3 regions of the Massilia sp. DD77 genome follow, and region 3 is predicted to be linked to each of the others. Evidence: predicted binding sites of a transcription regulator. Region 3 holds the regulator's gene; each other region holds the start of a gene.
The links. Region 3 encodes FliA, which starts transcription of late flagellar genes. Its sites were predicted from a motif close to CTAAAGTTTNNNNNNNNNNNGCCGNTA; they were not measured.

Region 1 (4,752 bases), on a different contig from region 3:
CCGCATGAACTCGCAGATCAAGGGCATGACCCAGGCGACCCGCAATGCGAACGATGGTGTGTCGATGGCCCAAACCGCTGAAGGCGCCCTGTCGAGCTCGGGCGACATCCTGCAGCGTATCCGCGAACTGGCAGTGCAGTCGTCGAACTCGTCGAACTCGGCTGGCGACCGCAAGGCCCTGCAAACCGAAGTTACCCAACTGACCTCGGAACTGAACCGCATCGCCGGCACCACCGAATTCAACGGCCAGAAGCTGCTGGACGGCACGATGGGCACCGCGAACTTCCAGGTCGGCGCCAATGCAGGCCAGCTGATCTCGATGACCGGTTCGAACTTCACCACCTCGACCTACGGCAACAACCGTCTGGACGGCAGCGCGGTCCAGGCCAGCTCGGCATCGGCCAACAACGGCATTGCCGGCGGCACCATGACCATCAACGGTTCGCTCGGCTCGGAAGACATCACCATCGCGACCGATGCATCGGCCAAGGAAACCGCAGCCATGATCAATGGCAAGAGCGGCGACACCGGCGTGACCGCCGAAGCCAAGACCGAAGCCCTGCTGAAGGCGACCGCTGGCAAGTCGTACACGCTGGACATCACCTCGGACAACTCGAGCGCCGTGACCGTCTCGTTCTCGGTTGCTACTGACGACGCTAACGGCTACGCCGCGGCAGTCAGCGCCTTCAATGCCCAGTCGGCAAAGACCGGCGTGACCGCTTCCTACGATGCGGCCAACGGCGGCCTGAAGCTGACCAACGCCAGCGGTGAAGACATCAAGGTCGACAACCAGTCGACCGATGCCACCTCCCTGGCCACCCTGGGTACCTACGACGCTGACGGCGCCCCGATCGCCACCCCGGCAACCACCGAAGGCGCAAACGGCGCAACCGCCACCGGCCGCCTCGTGCTGGACTCGGAGCAGAGCTTCTCCGTGGTCGACCCGTCCGGCTTCAACATCGACAACGTGAGCGGCTCGTCGGAACTGAAGTCGGTCGCCGACCTCGACATCAGCACCTTCGACGGCGCCCAGCTGGCCATCAAGGTTGCCGACGCAGCACTGGGCCAGGTGAACAGCCAGCGTGCGGAATACGGCGCACTGCAGTCGCGCTTCGAATCGGCGATCTCGAACCTGCAATCGTCGACCGAGAACCTGTCGGCTTCGCGTAGCCGTATCGTCGACACCGACTTCGCTGCTGAAACCGCGAAAATGACCCGCGGCCAGATCCTGCAGCAAGCTGGTACCTCGATGCTGGCCCAGGCGAACTCGCTGCCGAACGGCGTCCTGTCGCTCCTGCGTGGTTAATCCCGGACTAGCTAGTCCATCCGTGTTGTAAAACGGATCCTCGGCTGAAGAAATTCAGCCGAGGATTTTTTGCTAGGGAAGTCACATGAACATCCAATCGCTTGGTTCACCCGTGGCGTCACGGCTGGAGGAGCGCACGCTTCCGGCGCTCGATCAGCAAAATGCGCAGTCCGCCAAGGCGCCGGCGCAAGCCCTTGATGCCCCCCCGCCTTCGCGCGAGCAGGTCACCGATGCTGTCAAGAAGATCAACGAAAGCATGAGCGCCTCCTCGCAAAGCCTGGAATTCGCGATCGACGAGGACAGCAAGGAAATCGTCGTCAAGATCATCGACCAGGGCACGCGCGAAGTCGTGCGCCAGATCCCGTCCGTCGAAGCGCTCGAGATCGCCAAGTCGATCGACAAGATGCGCGGTCTCCTGATCAGCCAAACAGCCTGATCCTCCTCACCATGGCCAGCGTGCTTCCCGCCCGGGAACGCACGCTGCGCTTGTCTGCTCGTCAACTCCCGCTCAACTATTTGAATTGGGCCCCCTTTCCTACTCTTAAGTCCGGTTTGCTTCTGTCGATAATGACTTACATTATCGCTTTCACGGGAGAAACAAAGTGGGCATCAGTTCATCCGGCATCGGTTCCGGGCTCGACGTCGACGGCATCATCGCAAAGCTGATGCAAGCCGAGGCAGCGCCGCTCGCGAACTTCGACAAGAAGGCATCCGTCCTGCAGTCACGCATGGCCGCGCTCGGCAAGGTCAGCGCCGCCGTGGGCGTGTTCCAGGGCGCCCTGACCGCGCTCAATTCTCCCTCGACCTTCAGCGCCCTGAGCAGCACCTCGAGCAACAAGGACATCCTGACCGGCAGCGCCGGCGCCGGCGCGGTGGCGGGCAAGTACAAGATCAACGTGTCGCAACTGGCGTCGGCGCAAAGCCTGAGCACGGCCGGCAAGGCCAGCATGAGCTCGACCATCGGTTCCGGCGCCAAGACGGTCCTGACCTTCCAGTTCGGCAGTATCGGCGGCGGCGACTTCGGCGTGGCCGGCAGCGCCCTCGCCCCTTCGATCGCGACTGGCGGCATCAGCAACGGCTCGCTGTCGATCAACGGCACCGCCATTCCCACCAGCGCGACCACCCGCAGCGCCGCCCAACTGGCCGAAGCGATCAACGCCAAGAGCGAGACCACCGGCGTGACCGCCAAGGCCGGCCCGGCCACCAGCAGCGCGTCCCTGTTCGCCGGCTACGGCGACGTCAGCGTCGCCAGCGGCGCCAGCTACGGCCTGACCGTCGGCGGCGTGCAGATCGTTTCCCACACCGACGACACGACCCCGCTCGGCGCGGCCGGCATCGACGCGGCCCTGGCCAGCGGCAACGTGAGTTCCGCGCTGGCCGCCGCCAACATCACCGTCAGCGGCACGGCCGCCGCCGGCACCCTGCAGTTCACCGCGGCCGACGGCTCCAACCTGACCGTGACCGAGGCCGTGAGCGGCGCCGTCACCGGCGGCACCAAGGGCGTAGGCAATGCGAACACCGGTTCGAGCGTCACCACCACCGCCGGCGTGACCCTGAGTTCCAGCGACGGCACCCAGATCCTGGTAGGCGGCACCAATCCGGCCGCGGCCGGCCTGACGGCGGGCAGCGCCGGCAGCTACCTGGGCGGCGCCTCCTTCGTGCAGGACGGCGCACAGGCGAGCGGCACCGTGACCCTCGAGGCCGGCGACCAGTCGCTGCAGGGCATCCGCGACGCCATCAACAAGGCCAACATCGGCGTCACCGCGACCATCGTCTCGGACGGTGGCGACAACCCCTATCACCTGGTGCTGACCTCGAACAAGACCGGCGCCAAGTCCTCGATGAAGATCGGCGTCGACGGCGACGGCGGCCAGCCGCCCAACCCGGACATCGCCGCCCTGCTGGGCCACGATCCGGGCGGCGCCCAGGGCCTGACCCAGACCAGCGCGGCCCAGGACACGCTGCTGAACATGAACGGCATCGATATCCGCAGCAGCAGCACCACCGTGACCGAGGCGGTGCAGGGCGTCACGCTCGACGTCAGCGCGGTCGGCAGCTCGACCCTGAACGTCAGCCGCGATACCGCCGCGGTCTCGACCGCCGTCAACGGCTTCGTCAAGGCGTACAACGACCTCAACAAGACGATTTCGAGCCTGACCGGCTACAACGCCGAAACCAAGACCGCCGGCGTGCTGCAGGGCGACGCCTCGGTGCGCTCGATCCAGAGCATGCTGCGGCGCCAGCTCGGCGCGGCCGTCGAAGGCCTGGGCGGCAAGCTGACCACGCTCGGCCAGGTGGGCATCACCTTCCAGAAGGACGGCAACCTGGCCGTCGATTCCGGCAAGCTGAACAAGGCCGTCACCGAGAATTTCGCCGAGATCGGCGGCCTGTTCGCGGCGATGGGCAATGCCACCGACGGCATGGTCAAGTTCGAGAAATCGGGCGCGGCCACCAAGCCGGGTACCTACGGCGTCAACATCACCACCCTGGCCAGCCAGGGTACGCTGACCAGCGCCGCCGCACTGTCGGGTTCGACCACGATCGCCGCCGGCACCACCTGGCGCATCACGCTCAACCAGACCGACCCGGTCACCGCCAGCAAGACGCAGGACATCGCGCTGACCGCCGGCACCTATACCAACGCCCAGCTGGCCTCGATGCTGCGCGCGGCGGTCAACGGCAACACTAGCTTCGCCGGCGCCGGCGACACGATCGAGACCAAGGTCGACGACAACGGATTCCTGTCGATCTCGTCGAGCAAGTACGGCTCGACCTCGAACATCGCGCTCGCCACCGTCAGCGGCACCGACCCGGCCACCCTGTTCGGCAGCGCCACCCCGGTGGTCGGCAAGGACGTCGAGGGCACGATCGGCGGCGTCGCCGCGACCGGCAACGGCCAGAAACTGAGCGCGGCGGCCGGTTCGCCCGCCGAAGGCATCGACCTGTCGATCACCGGCGGCGTGATTGGCGAACGCGGCACCGTCAGCTTCTCGAAAGGCTTCGCCTTCGAACTGACCAACCTGGCCGCCGGCTTCACCGGCAAGGGCAGCCTGCTCACCAGCAAGACGGACGGCCTGAACATCAGCCTCAAGTCGGTCAACACGGCGCGCGACCAGTTCAACTCGCGCCTGGAAGGCATTGAAAAACGTTACCGGGCCCAGTTCACTGCGCTCGACTCCGCGCTGATGTCGATGCAGTCGACCTCGGCCTACCTGACCCAGCAGCTTGCGGCGCTGAACGCGAACGCGGGCTAATCCCACGGAAAACCTGGAGAAGCAACATGTTTGGAACCATGAAACGCGGCGTCAACGCCTACGCCAACGTCGGTCTCGAGACCGGCGTCGCGGCGGCCTCCCCGCACAAACTGGTCGTCATGCTGTATGACGGCGTGATGGTCGCGCTGCTTGGCGCCATCAGCAATATCAAGTCGGGTAACATCGCGGCCA
Region 2 (4,752 bases), on a different contig from region 3:
GCCGCACGTGCTGTCGACCCTGAACATGTCCGTCATGCAGCGCGACGGCCGCCAGTTCCTGCACGTGACATCGCGCGCGCCGGTGGAGGCGAGCCATCTGCACCTCTACCTCGACCTGGCGGACGGCAGCCAGCGGGGCGTGCGGCTGGCGACCTTGTGGCTGTCGCCGGATCCGAATCCGGCGCCGCCGCCCGTGCCTGTGCCCGTGCCCGTGCCGGCCGCCGCGGCGGCCCCCGCTTCGGCGCCCGCTCCAGCTCCGGCTCCGGTCAAGGCGCCCGTGCCGACGCCCGTGCCGGAGCTTGTCGCCAAGCCCGCGCCCGCACCTGTGGCCAAGCCGCCGCAGTCCAAGCTTGCGTCTGCAGTGAAGGCCGAGAAGCTTGCTCCGCCGGCGGTCCTGGCGTCCGCCGCCGCGGCCCCGGCGCCGGGCAGCTGCGCCCCTGCCGTGCAACCGGCCTCGCCGAAGGTCTGCGCGGCCCTCGACTACAAGAACGCCCAGCTGCGCGAGCAGATCGGCGTGCTGGAGGACAAGGTCAGGGTGCTGCAGGTGGCAATGGGTGCCAGCCCGGCGGCGGTCACCGCGGCCAAGCCGGCCAAGCCCAAGGCGCACAAGCCGCGCAAGAAGCCCCAGCCGGAACCGGTGGACGAGACGCCCTGGGCCTGGATCGGCGGCGGCATCGCGGCCCTGCTGGCGCTGGGCGGCGGCATGCTGGTGGCGAAGCGGCGCAAGAAGGCGGCCGTGGAGCCGACGGTGTCCCTGGCGGCGCGCCTGCGCCAGCGTTTCGCGCGCAAAAAAGCAGCCAGGGAAGCCGCGCCGGAAGCCGCAGAGCCGAGCCTGGAAGAGGTCGCGCACGACACGTCTACACAAGTATAAATTTTGCGTTATACTGAATCCGTGGTCGTCGAGATCACAAACGGCGCAGGGTCTGGCGCAGCCACCACCGATAGCGTGGCGCGAACCGCAGACGAACGTTGAACAAACGCCTGTGTCCGGAAGCAGTCTATTTGCCTACAGCGGCGGTGGACGCCGGAAGCAACCGGCAAGAGGCGACACCAGGAGATACCTGGTGCTCGCTCTCCGCATTCCGCGGCTGAGCCTCCGGCTCGGTTGCACCAAAAGCGCCTGCGGGCGCTTTTTTCATGGCGGATGATCTTGCCGCGCCTGACTATCGAGACCTAGGGTTGGCGGCGCAGCCGCCAACCCTAGGCAAGGGCGACAAAAAAGGCGCCCGGGGCGCCTTTTGTCATTTTTGCAAGTTACCGATCAGTGCGCCTGCATCGCACGGTCCAGCTGCCCCATCCACGGATCGGTCACGTCGCGGATCGCGCGGTCGTTGGCCATCAGCTGCTTGAGCAGGTCGATCTTGCGCAGGCGCTTGGCGCCGTCCAGGGCCGGCACGCCGGTGGCGGCGACACGCGCTTCCACTTTGGCCTCGGCGCCGAGCTGCTCGAAGTTCTTCCAGTCGCCAGCCTGGGCCGCGCTCGCCATCTGGCCGGTCACGGTGGCCAGGTTTTCGTACATCGAGAGGACTTCGTTCGCGGTCATGAGAGCACCAAGGGCTGGAAACGCCGGCCGGATTGCCGGTTGTCTACATCGTTATCGGACGCGCTTTAGGGAACTTTAGGGCTGTTCTCAAAAATATTTGAATATTTTTCAAAGCAAAGAAAAGTTGCTGATAGTGCAATGATAGGCCGCGTGGGCCTCGCTGGCCGGTACGCGCTATTCCCCCTTTTATGCAGTTTGGCCCCGTTTTTCGCAGTCTGTCGCATTTGGCGCGCGCAGGATAAGCCGCTTGCTTAGAGTGCAGCCTGAATTGTTGCGCATTCCGGCGCGAGTCCGGACGCCTGAACAAGAACGAGAGAGACCTATGAGACACATGCCGGTCACGCGCACCGCCGCTGCCCTTGCGCTAGCTTTTGCGGCGGCCAGCGCCGTCGCCCCCGCCCATGCCGAGGCGCCATATTCTTTTGCCGCCACCCCCGGCAAGCTGCCCAAGGACGTGGTGCCGATCCAGTACACCGCCCACCTGGTGGCCGACGTGCCCGGGAACAGCTTCCGCGGCAGCCAGACGGTCGATATCGAGGTCCTGACGCCCACCTCGACCATCATGCTGAATGCCGACAACATGGAGATCGAGGCCGCCAGCCTGTCCGGGCAAGGGGGCAAGCAGGCCAGGCTGACACCTATCCTGGACCGCAAGGCGCAAACCCTGCGTTTCGACCTCGCCCAGCCGCTGGCGCCGGGTCGATACACATTGGCGCTCCAGTTCCGCGGCCTGATCACGCGCGAAGCGCGCGGCATGTTCTACGTGAACTACAAGGCGGGCGGGGCGGACAAGAAGCTGATCGCCACCACGATGGCCCCGAGCGACGCGCGCCGCGTGCTGCCGACCTGGGACGAGCCGTCCTTCCGCGCCCGCTTCAAGCTGACCGTCGACGTGCCGGGCAACTTCAAGGCCTATTCCACCACCCCGGTCGAAAAGCGCGAATCCCTCGCCGGCGGCATGCAGCGCATCTCCTTCGGCAACACGCCGAAGATGCCGAGCTACCTGGTGGTGCTGGTGGCGGGCGAGATGGAGCGTTTGGCCGGCGAGCAGGACGGGGTCGACATCGGCATCGTGACCACCGAGGGCAAGCAGGGCTCGGCCATTTTCCCGCTGGCCGCCTCGCGCGAGCTGCTGCATTACTTCAACGACTACTTCGGGATCCCGTATCCGCTGCCCAAGCTGGACCAGATCGCGATTCCGGGCGGCTTCAACGGCGCCATGGAAAACTGGGGCGCCATCGTCTACAACGAGCCGACCCTGCTCTACGATCCGAAGCGCAGTCCGGAACGGGTGAAGAAGATGTCCTTCGACATCAACGCCCACGAACTGGCCCACCAGTGGTTCGGCAACCTGGTCACCATGGCCTGGTGGGACAACCTGTGGCTGAACGAAGGCTTCGCCTCCTGGATGGCGGCCAAGGCCACCCAGCACTTCCACCCGGAATGGCGGCCCTACCTGAGCGGCATCGCGGAGCGCGAGTACGTGCTCAACCTGGACGCGCGCAAGACCACCCACCCGATCCAGGCCAAGGTCGACAACGAGGAGCAGGCCGCCGCCGCCTTCGACGCCATCACCTACCACAAGGGCGAGGCTTTCCTGCGCATGCTCGAGGCCTACCTGGGCGAGGAACCCTTCCGCAAGGGCATCCGCGCCTACATGGCCAAGCACCAGTATTCGAACACCACCTCGGCCGACCTGTGGCAGGCGCTGGAAAAGGCGACCGGCAAGCCGGTCGAGAAACTGGCTTCGGACTGGACCCGGCAGCCGGGCTTCCCGCTGGTGAAGGTGGAGCAGGCCTGCGAGAACGGCAAGCGCCGGGTCACCCTGTCGCAGGAGCAGTACCGCCTGGACGAACCGGCCGCCGAGAAACGCCTGTGGGACATCCCGGTGCAGGTCGGCACCGTCAACGGCAAGGCCTGGACCCTGCTGCTGTCCGGCCAGAGCAAGACCTTCACCCAGGCCAGCTGCGAAGGCGCGCTGGTGGTCGACCCCTACAGCGTGGGCTATTTCCGCGTGCACTACGACCCGGCCAGCTTCCAGGCCCTGGCGGCCCAGGCGCCGCAGCTGCGCGACTCCACCCGCCTGAAGCTGCTGACCGACACCTGGAGCATGGTGTCGAGCGGCCGCATGCAGCTGGACGGCTACCTGAAGCTGGTCGCCAGCTACGGCGACGAGCCGCGCCTGGCGGTGTGGGATTCGATCCTGTCCAACCTGCGCACTCTCGAATCGCTGGCGCGCGGCGAGCCCGAGCAAGCCCTGATCCGCCGCTTCCTGATCGGTTTCGCCAAGCCGAAGTTCGAGAAGCTGGGCTGGGAAGAAATGCCGGGCGAACCCGTGGAAGACGCCGAACTGCGCGCGCTGCTGGCCACCGCGCTGGCGCGCGCCGGCGATCCGCAGGCCATCGCCGAGGGCAAGGCCCGTTTCGCGCGCTACCTGGCAGACCCGAGCGCGGTGTCGCCGGCCATGATCGATTTCGTCATCGGCACCGCCGGCCGCTACGCCGACGCCGCCACCTACGACGCCCTGGCCGCGCGTGCCGCGGCGGCCGCCACCAGTGAAGAGCGCAACCGCTTCGGCAAGGCCCTCACCAGCGCCCAGGACCCGGCGCTGGCCACGCGCACCATGCAGGCCCTGGTCTCGCCGGGCACCCCGCCGGACCTGATTCCCTACATGCTGTACGGCGTGGCCGGCGAGCACCTGGACCAGACCTGGGCCTTCGCCACCGCCCACCGCGACGCCCTGCTGAACAACATGGAGGCGGTCGGACGCTACAGCAGGTTCGCCGGCATCGTCGGCTCCTCGGCCGATAGCCGCCACGCCGACATGATGGAAGCCTATATGCGCAAGCACTTCGGTCCGGAGGGCGTGGTCGAGGCCGAGCGCGTCGGCAATGGCGTGCGCATCCGCGCCGCGCAAAAGGCGCGCCTGCTGCCGCAGGTTCGCGCCTCGCTCAAGTAACAAGCACGAGAACAAGCACGACAAACACACCCACCAAGAGAGAAGGGAAGCTATGAAAACCAGCTGGACTCCAATCAAGACCGCCGTCGCCATGGCCCTGTGCGGCGCCGCCTTCGCCATGGCGCCAGGCTTCGCCGCCGAGCAGGACAAGGCAAGCGAAGCGGGCGTGGCGCAGGCCAGGCCGGCCGCCGCCATGCTGCCGGGCGACGATTTCTTCGCCTGGGCCAACAGCGAGTGGCTGGCCAAGACC
Region 3 (4,752 bases):
CGGTGGTTTCCACGTCCAGGCGATGGCGCACGGTCACATCCGCCTCCACGGCGCCGCTTGCACCGACCAGTCCCGCCAGCGCCAGCAGTAGTGCCGGCATACTCCGTTTGACATGCATTCGTGCTCCCATGGCCGTGTGAAATAATATTTCAGCAAGCAGGCTACCACGAAATATTCGTGCAATTCTTAAACGATGATGAAAAGCGCGACGATCAGGGGGCGAGTTCGCCGCCGGTTTCCGGCAGCGCCGCCAGGATCATGACCGCCACCCGGCGGTTGCGCGCCTGGCCGGCGGCGTCCGTATTCAGGGCCACCGGCCGGGTCGCGGCATAGCCGATTGCCGACAGCCGCGCCTCGCCCACTCCGCTGCCGATGAACAGGCGCACCACGCTGCTGGCGCGTGCGGCCGACAGCTCCCAGTTGGATGGATAGACGGTGCTGGCGATCGGCACGTTGTCCGTATGTCCTTCGACCTCGATGCGGTGGGTATCGTTCCGCAGCAGGCCGCCGACCGAGCGCAGGACTTCCTCGGCTTCCGCCTGCAGCACCGCCTCCCCCTGGCCGAACAGCACGCTCGCGTTGATCTCGACGCTGACGCCGCGCGCGTTCTGGGTCACCCGCACCTGGCCCGACTTCACCAGCGGCAGCAGGGTTGCCGACAGGTCGCGCGCCAGCTCGCCCATCTTCTCGCGCTCGCGGCGCGCCATCTCGTTGCGCTTGCGGTTGATGATGTGCGACAGCGGCAGCACCGGCTCGACCTGGGTGTTGACGGTGGTGGCGGCGCCGCGTCCGCCGAAGGCGTCGCCCAGCGCATCCGACAGCACCCGGTACTTGCCCTCGTTGACGATCGAGATCGCATACATCACGACGAAGAAGGCGAACAGCAGGGTGATGAAATCGGCGTAGGAGATCAGCCAGCGTTCGTGGTGCTCCTGAGGCTCACCGTCATCGTAGCGTTTGCGCGCCATGGCGGTGCCTCTAGTGGCGCACCAGCAGGCTGGCCACGCGCTCGTCGATCACGCGCGTGTGGTCGCCGGTGGCGATGTCGTGGAAGACTTCGAGCAGGATCTCGTACTGCGCCACCTTGTCCGCCACGATGGCCTTGAGCTTGTTGCCGACCGGGTGGAAGAACAGGTTGGCCAGCCCTACCCCGTAGACGGTGGACACGAAAGCGACGGCGATGCCCGAGCCCAGGCGCGCAGGGTCGGACAGGTTCTCCATCACGTGGATCAGGCCCAGGACCGCGCCCAGGATGCCGATGGTGGGCGCATAGCCGGCCGCCGCTTCCCAGATGCGGGCCGCCTGGCGCTGGGTGAATTCGTAGCCGTTGATCTCGTGCTCGAGCAGGCTGCGCAGCTTGTCGGGCTGGATGCCGTCGACCACCAGGCGCAGGCCCTTCTGGATGTAGAGGTCCTTCGTGCCCATGTACTGCTCCAGCGAGAGCAGGCCGTCGCGCCGTGCGGACAGGCTCCACAGCGCGATCTCGCGCGACAGCTTGTCGCGCTCGCCGCGTGGCGGGAAGAACACCCAGCGCAGCATGCGCATGCCGCGCAAGAACGTCCTGCGCTCGCTCTGCAGCAGCACGGCGCCGGCGGTACCCACCACCACGATGGCGAAGGCGGCCGGCTGGAACAGCGACGCGAAGCGTCCGCCGTCGAGCGTATGCCCGACGAAGACGCCGGCCAGCGCCAGGAGTAAGCCGATTACGCTGGACCAGTCCACAATTGCTCCCGCAGCGCCGCGCGCAAGCGCGCCACTGCCTGGGTGTGCAGCTGCGACACCCGTGATTCGCTCACGCCCATGACGGCGCCGATTTCCTTGAGGTTGAGTTCTTCTTCGTAGTACAGGCCCATCAACATCTTCTCGCGCGGCGGCAAGTTGTCGATGGCGTCGATCACGGCCTGGCGGAAGTCGGTGTCGAGCAGGCTGCGCAGCGGATCCTCGTCGTCCACCGCATAGCGGTCGAGGAAGCTGCCGTCGTCGTCGTCGCCGCGGAAGTCCTCGTAATAGACCAGCTGGTGGCCGCCGCCGTCGGACAGCAGGTCCTGGTAGTCGGCCAGTGACATCTTGAGCGATTTCGCCACTTCGGATTCGCTCGGCGGACGGCCCAGGCGCTGCTGCAGCTCGTTCATCGCCGTCTCGACCTTGCGCATGTTCTGGCGCGTGCTGCGCGGCATCCAGTCGTTGCTGCGCAGCTCGTCCAGCATGGCGCCGCGGATGCGCAGCACCGCATAGGTCTCGAACTGGGCGCCGTGGTTGTCCTCGTAGCGGTTGATGGCGTCGAGCAGGCCCATCATGCCCGCTTGTACCAGGTCATCCACTTCCACCGAAGGCGGCAGCTTGGCCTTCATGTGGTGGGCAAGACGCTTCACCAACGGCATGTGCTCCGTCAGCAAATGGTTCTTGTCCGCTTTCCCTTTGACCGTGTACATGCTTGATGCGTCGTTCTCTTATTCTGTTGTCGGGTGCCGCTTCTGCGTTGCTCTTAGTTGCCGAGGTGTGCGCCGCCCCCCTGCCTGCCGAAGCCCGGCATCGCGTGCAGCGCGAACTTGCCGGCCAGCTGGCGGAAGGCGACCGAGGCGCCCGCGAGCGGGAAGGCGTCGACCACGGCCCGGCCCAGGCGCGCGGCCCGGTGCAGGTACTCGTCGGCCGGCACCGAACCCATGGAACTGAGCTTGACGGCCAGGTAGCGCGTTGCCGCTGCTGACATATTATCGTATACCACCTTGGCTTCCGCCTCGGTCGCGCCCGTGACCAGAATGCCGAAGGGGCGGCGGCCCAGCTGCTGCGACAGGCGCTTGATCAGCGCGTACGCATTGGTGATCGAGGTGGCGCTGGTCGAGACCTGGACCACGATCTCGGAACTGGCCATCAGCGGCACCGGGAAGCTGCCGTCCGGACCTAGTTCGCCGTCGACCATCACGATGCCGGCCTGCTTGGCCAGCACGTCGAAGGTCTTGGCCAGGCGGCGGGTGTCGTCGCCGCCTTGCGGCGCGCCCATCGGCACCACCGAGAAACCCTGGGGCGCCGGATGGATCACCTGGTTGAGCGCGCATTCCTGGCGCGCCACCTGCAGCAGCGAGGCCTTGCGGTTCAGGCCCAGGCGGCGGGCGACGCCGTAATCGACTTCGCAGGCGTCGACGATCAGGACTTCGTTGCCGGTCTGGGCCAGCGAGGCGCCCAGGTTGACCAGCATGGCGCCCTTGTCGTCTTCAGGCGTGGCGGAAAGGAAGGTCACGATGCGCGGGCGCGGGCCCTGCAGCATGCGGCGCAGGCCTTCGGCCTGGTCGAAGTCGAAACTAGCCAAGGGACACCTCGCGCAGGCTGCGGTCGTTCAGGGAACCAGCGCCGGACATCATCATCGGCAGGTCGGCGTCGCCGAATTGCGAGGCGGCCGCGCGGTTGTTGCGGAAAGCGCGGTCGATCAGCATGGCGCGGTCGGCCAGGTGCAGGTCTTCCGGCACGCGCTGGCCGTTCGAGATGTAGTGCAGGTTGAGCTTCTGGCGGATGACGACGTCGAGCACGTTGCCGATCGAAGCGGCTTCGTCGAGCTTGGTCATGATGCAGCCGGCCAGGCCGCTGCCCTGGTAGGCGCGCACGACTTCGTTCAGGGTCTCGTTGGTCGAGGTGGAATTCAGGCACAGCAGGCGCTTCACGTCGGCGCCCGATTCGCTCAGCATGGCCACCTGCTCGGTCACCATCTGGTCGCGCTGCGACATGCCGATGGTGTCGATCAGGACGGTGTGCTTGTTCTTGAGTTCCTTGAGTGCGATGCGCAGGTCGGCCTCGTCCTTCACCGAGTGCACCATCACGCCCAGGATCTTGCCGTAGATGCGCAGCTGCTCGTGGCCGCCGATACGGTAGGCGTCGGTGGTGATCAGGGCCAGCTTGTCCGGGCCGTGGCGCATCACGCAGCGCGCGGCCAGCTTGGCGGTGGTGGTGGTCTTGCCGACGCCGGTCGGGCCGACCAGGGCGAACACGCCGCCACGCGACAGCAGGTCGTCTTCGTTGGCGATGGTGGTCAGGTTACGCGCCAGCACGGTCTTGATCCAGCGCAGCGCCTCGGCCGCGTCCTTGGTGGCCGGCATCTTCTCGATTAGGTAGCGCGCCAGGGTGGCCGAGAAACCGGCGGCCAGCATCTCGCGCAGCACGGCGGCCTTCTGCGGCTCGCGCTGGGCGGTGGCGTTCCACGACAATTCGGCCAGCTGGGTTTCCATCAGGCCGCGCATGGCGCGGATCTCGTTCATCATGCCGCTCATCTCGGCGGCGGCCGATTCCTTGGCCTGGGCGATGGCGGCGCTCATCATCGACGTCATCGCGGCCATGTCGAAGGCCGGCTCCGGGGCCGGGGCGCGGCGGTTGGCGTAGGTGGGGGCGGACTGGGCGAATTCGGAAGCGGCTTCTTCCATGCGGGCCGGTGCGAAGGCCGGGGCCGCCTGTTCCATGCGGCGCGCGGCGAACACCGGGGCCGGCTCTTCCATGCGGCGCGGCGCGAAGGCGGGCGCATAGGCCGGGGCGGCCTGGGCCAGCGGTTCCGGATCGGCGAAGTGCTGGAAGTGCGGCGCCGGCTGGGCCATTTCCGAATCGAGCGAAGGCGAGGCCAGCGAGGCCACGTCGTCGTTGTCGAGCGCCAGGATTTCGACCACGCCGTCGACCGGGCGGTTGGAGAGGATGACGGCGTCAGGACCGAGGGCCTCGCGCACCTTGCGCAGGGCATCCCGGGAAGTCGCCGCCGTAAATTTCTTCACTTTC

Region 1: fliD (flagellar filament capping protein FliD) is a predicted target of FliA. The motif match lies at 1,847-1,873, and genes of this name have one in related genera.
Region 2: V7778_RS17160 (flagellar protein FliT) is a predicted target of FliA. The motif match lies at 1,596-1,622, and genes of this name have one in related genera.

What each region holds. Positions count from the first base shown of each region.
Region 1 is NZ_JBAMDH010000011.1:6,319-11,070, reverse strand. It holds gene V7778_RS08030 (flagellin) at 1-1,306, shown strand, start outside; gene V7778_RS08025 (flagellar protein FlaG) at 1,392-1,742, shown strand; gene fliD (flagellar filament capping protein FliD) at 1,909-4,560, shown strand; gene fliS (flagellar export chaperone FliS) at 4,587-4,752, shown strand, end outside.
Region 2 is NZ_JBAMDH010000027.1:76,905-81,656, reverse strand. It holds gene V7778_RS17165 (FimV/HubP-related protein) at 1-871, shown strand, start outside; gene V7778_RS17160 (flagellar protein FliT) at 1,262-1,543, opposite strand; gene V7778_RS17155 (M1 family metallopeptidase) at 1,866-4,502, shown strand; gene V7778_RS17150 (M13 family metallopeptidase) at 4,555-4,752, shown strand, end outside.
Region 3 is NZ_JBAMDH010000055.1:6,061-10,812, reverse strand. It holds gene V7778_RS23285 (hypothetical protein) at 1-100, opposite strand, end outside; gene motD (flagellar motor protein MotD) at 213-968, opposite strand; gene V7778_RS23275 (flagellar motor protein) at 979-1,722, opposite strand; gene V7778_RS23270 (RNA polymerase sigma factor FliA) at 1,704-2,432, opposite strand; gene V7778_RS23265 (MinD/ParA family ATP-binding protein) at 2,486-3,307, opposite strand; gene flhF (flagellar biosynthesis protein FlhF) at 3,300-4,752, opposite strand, start outside.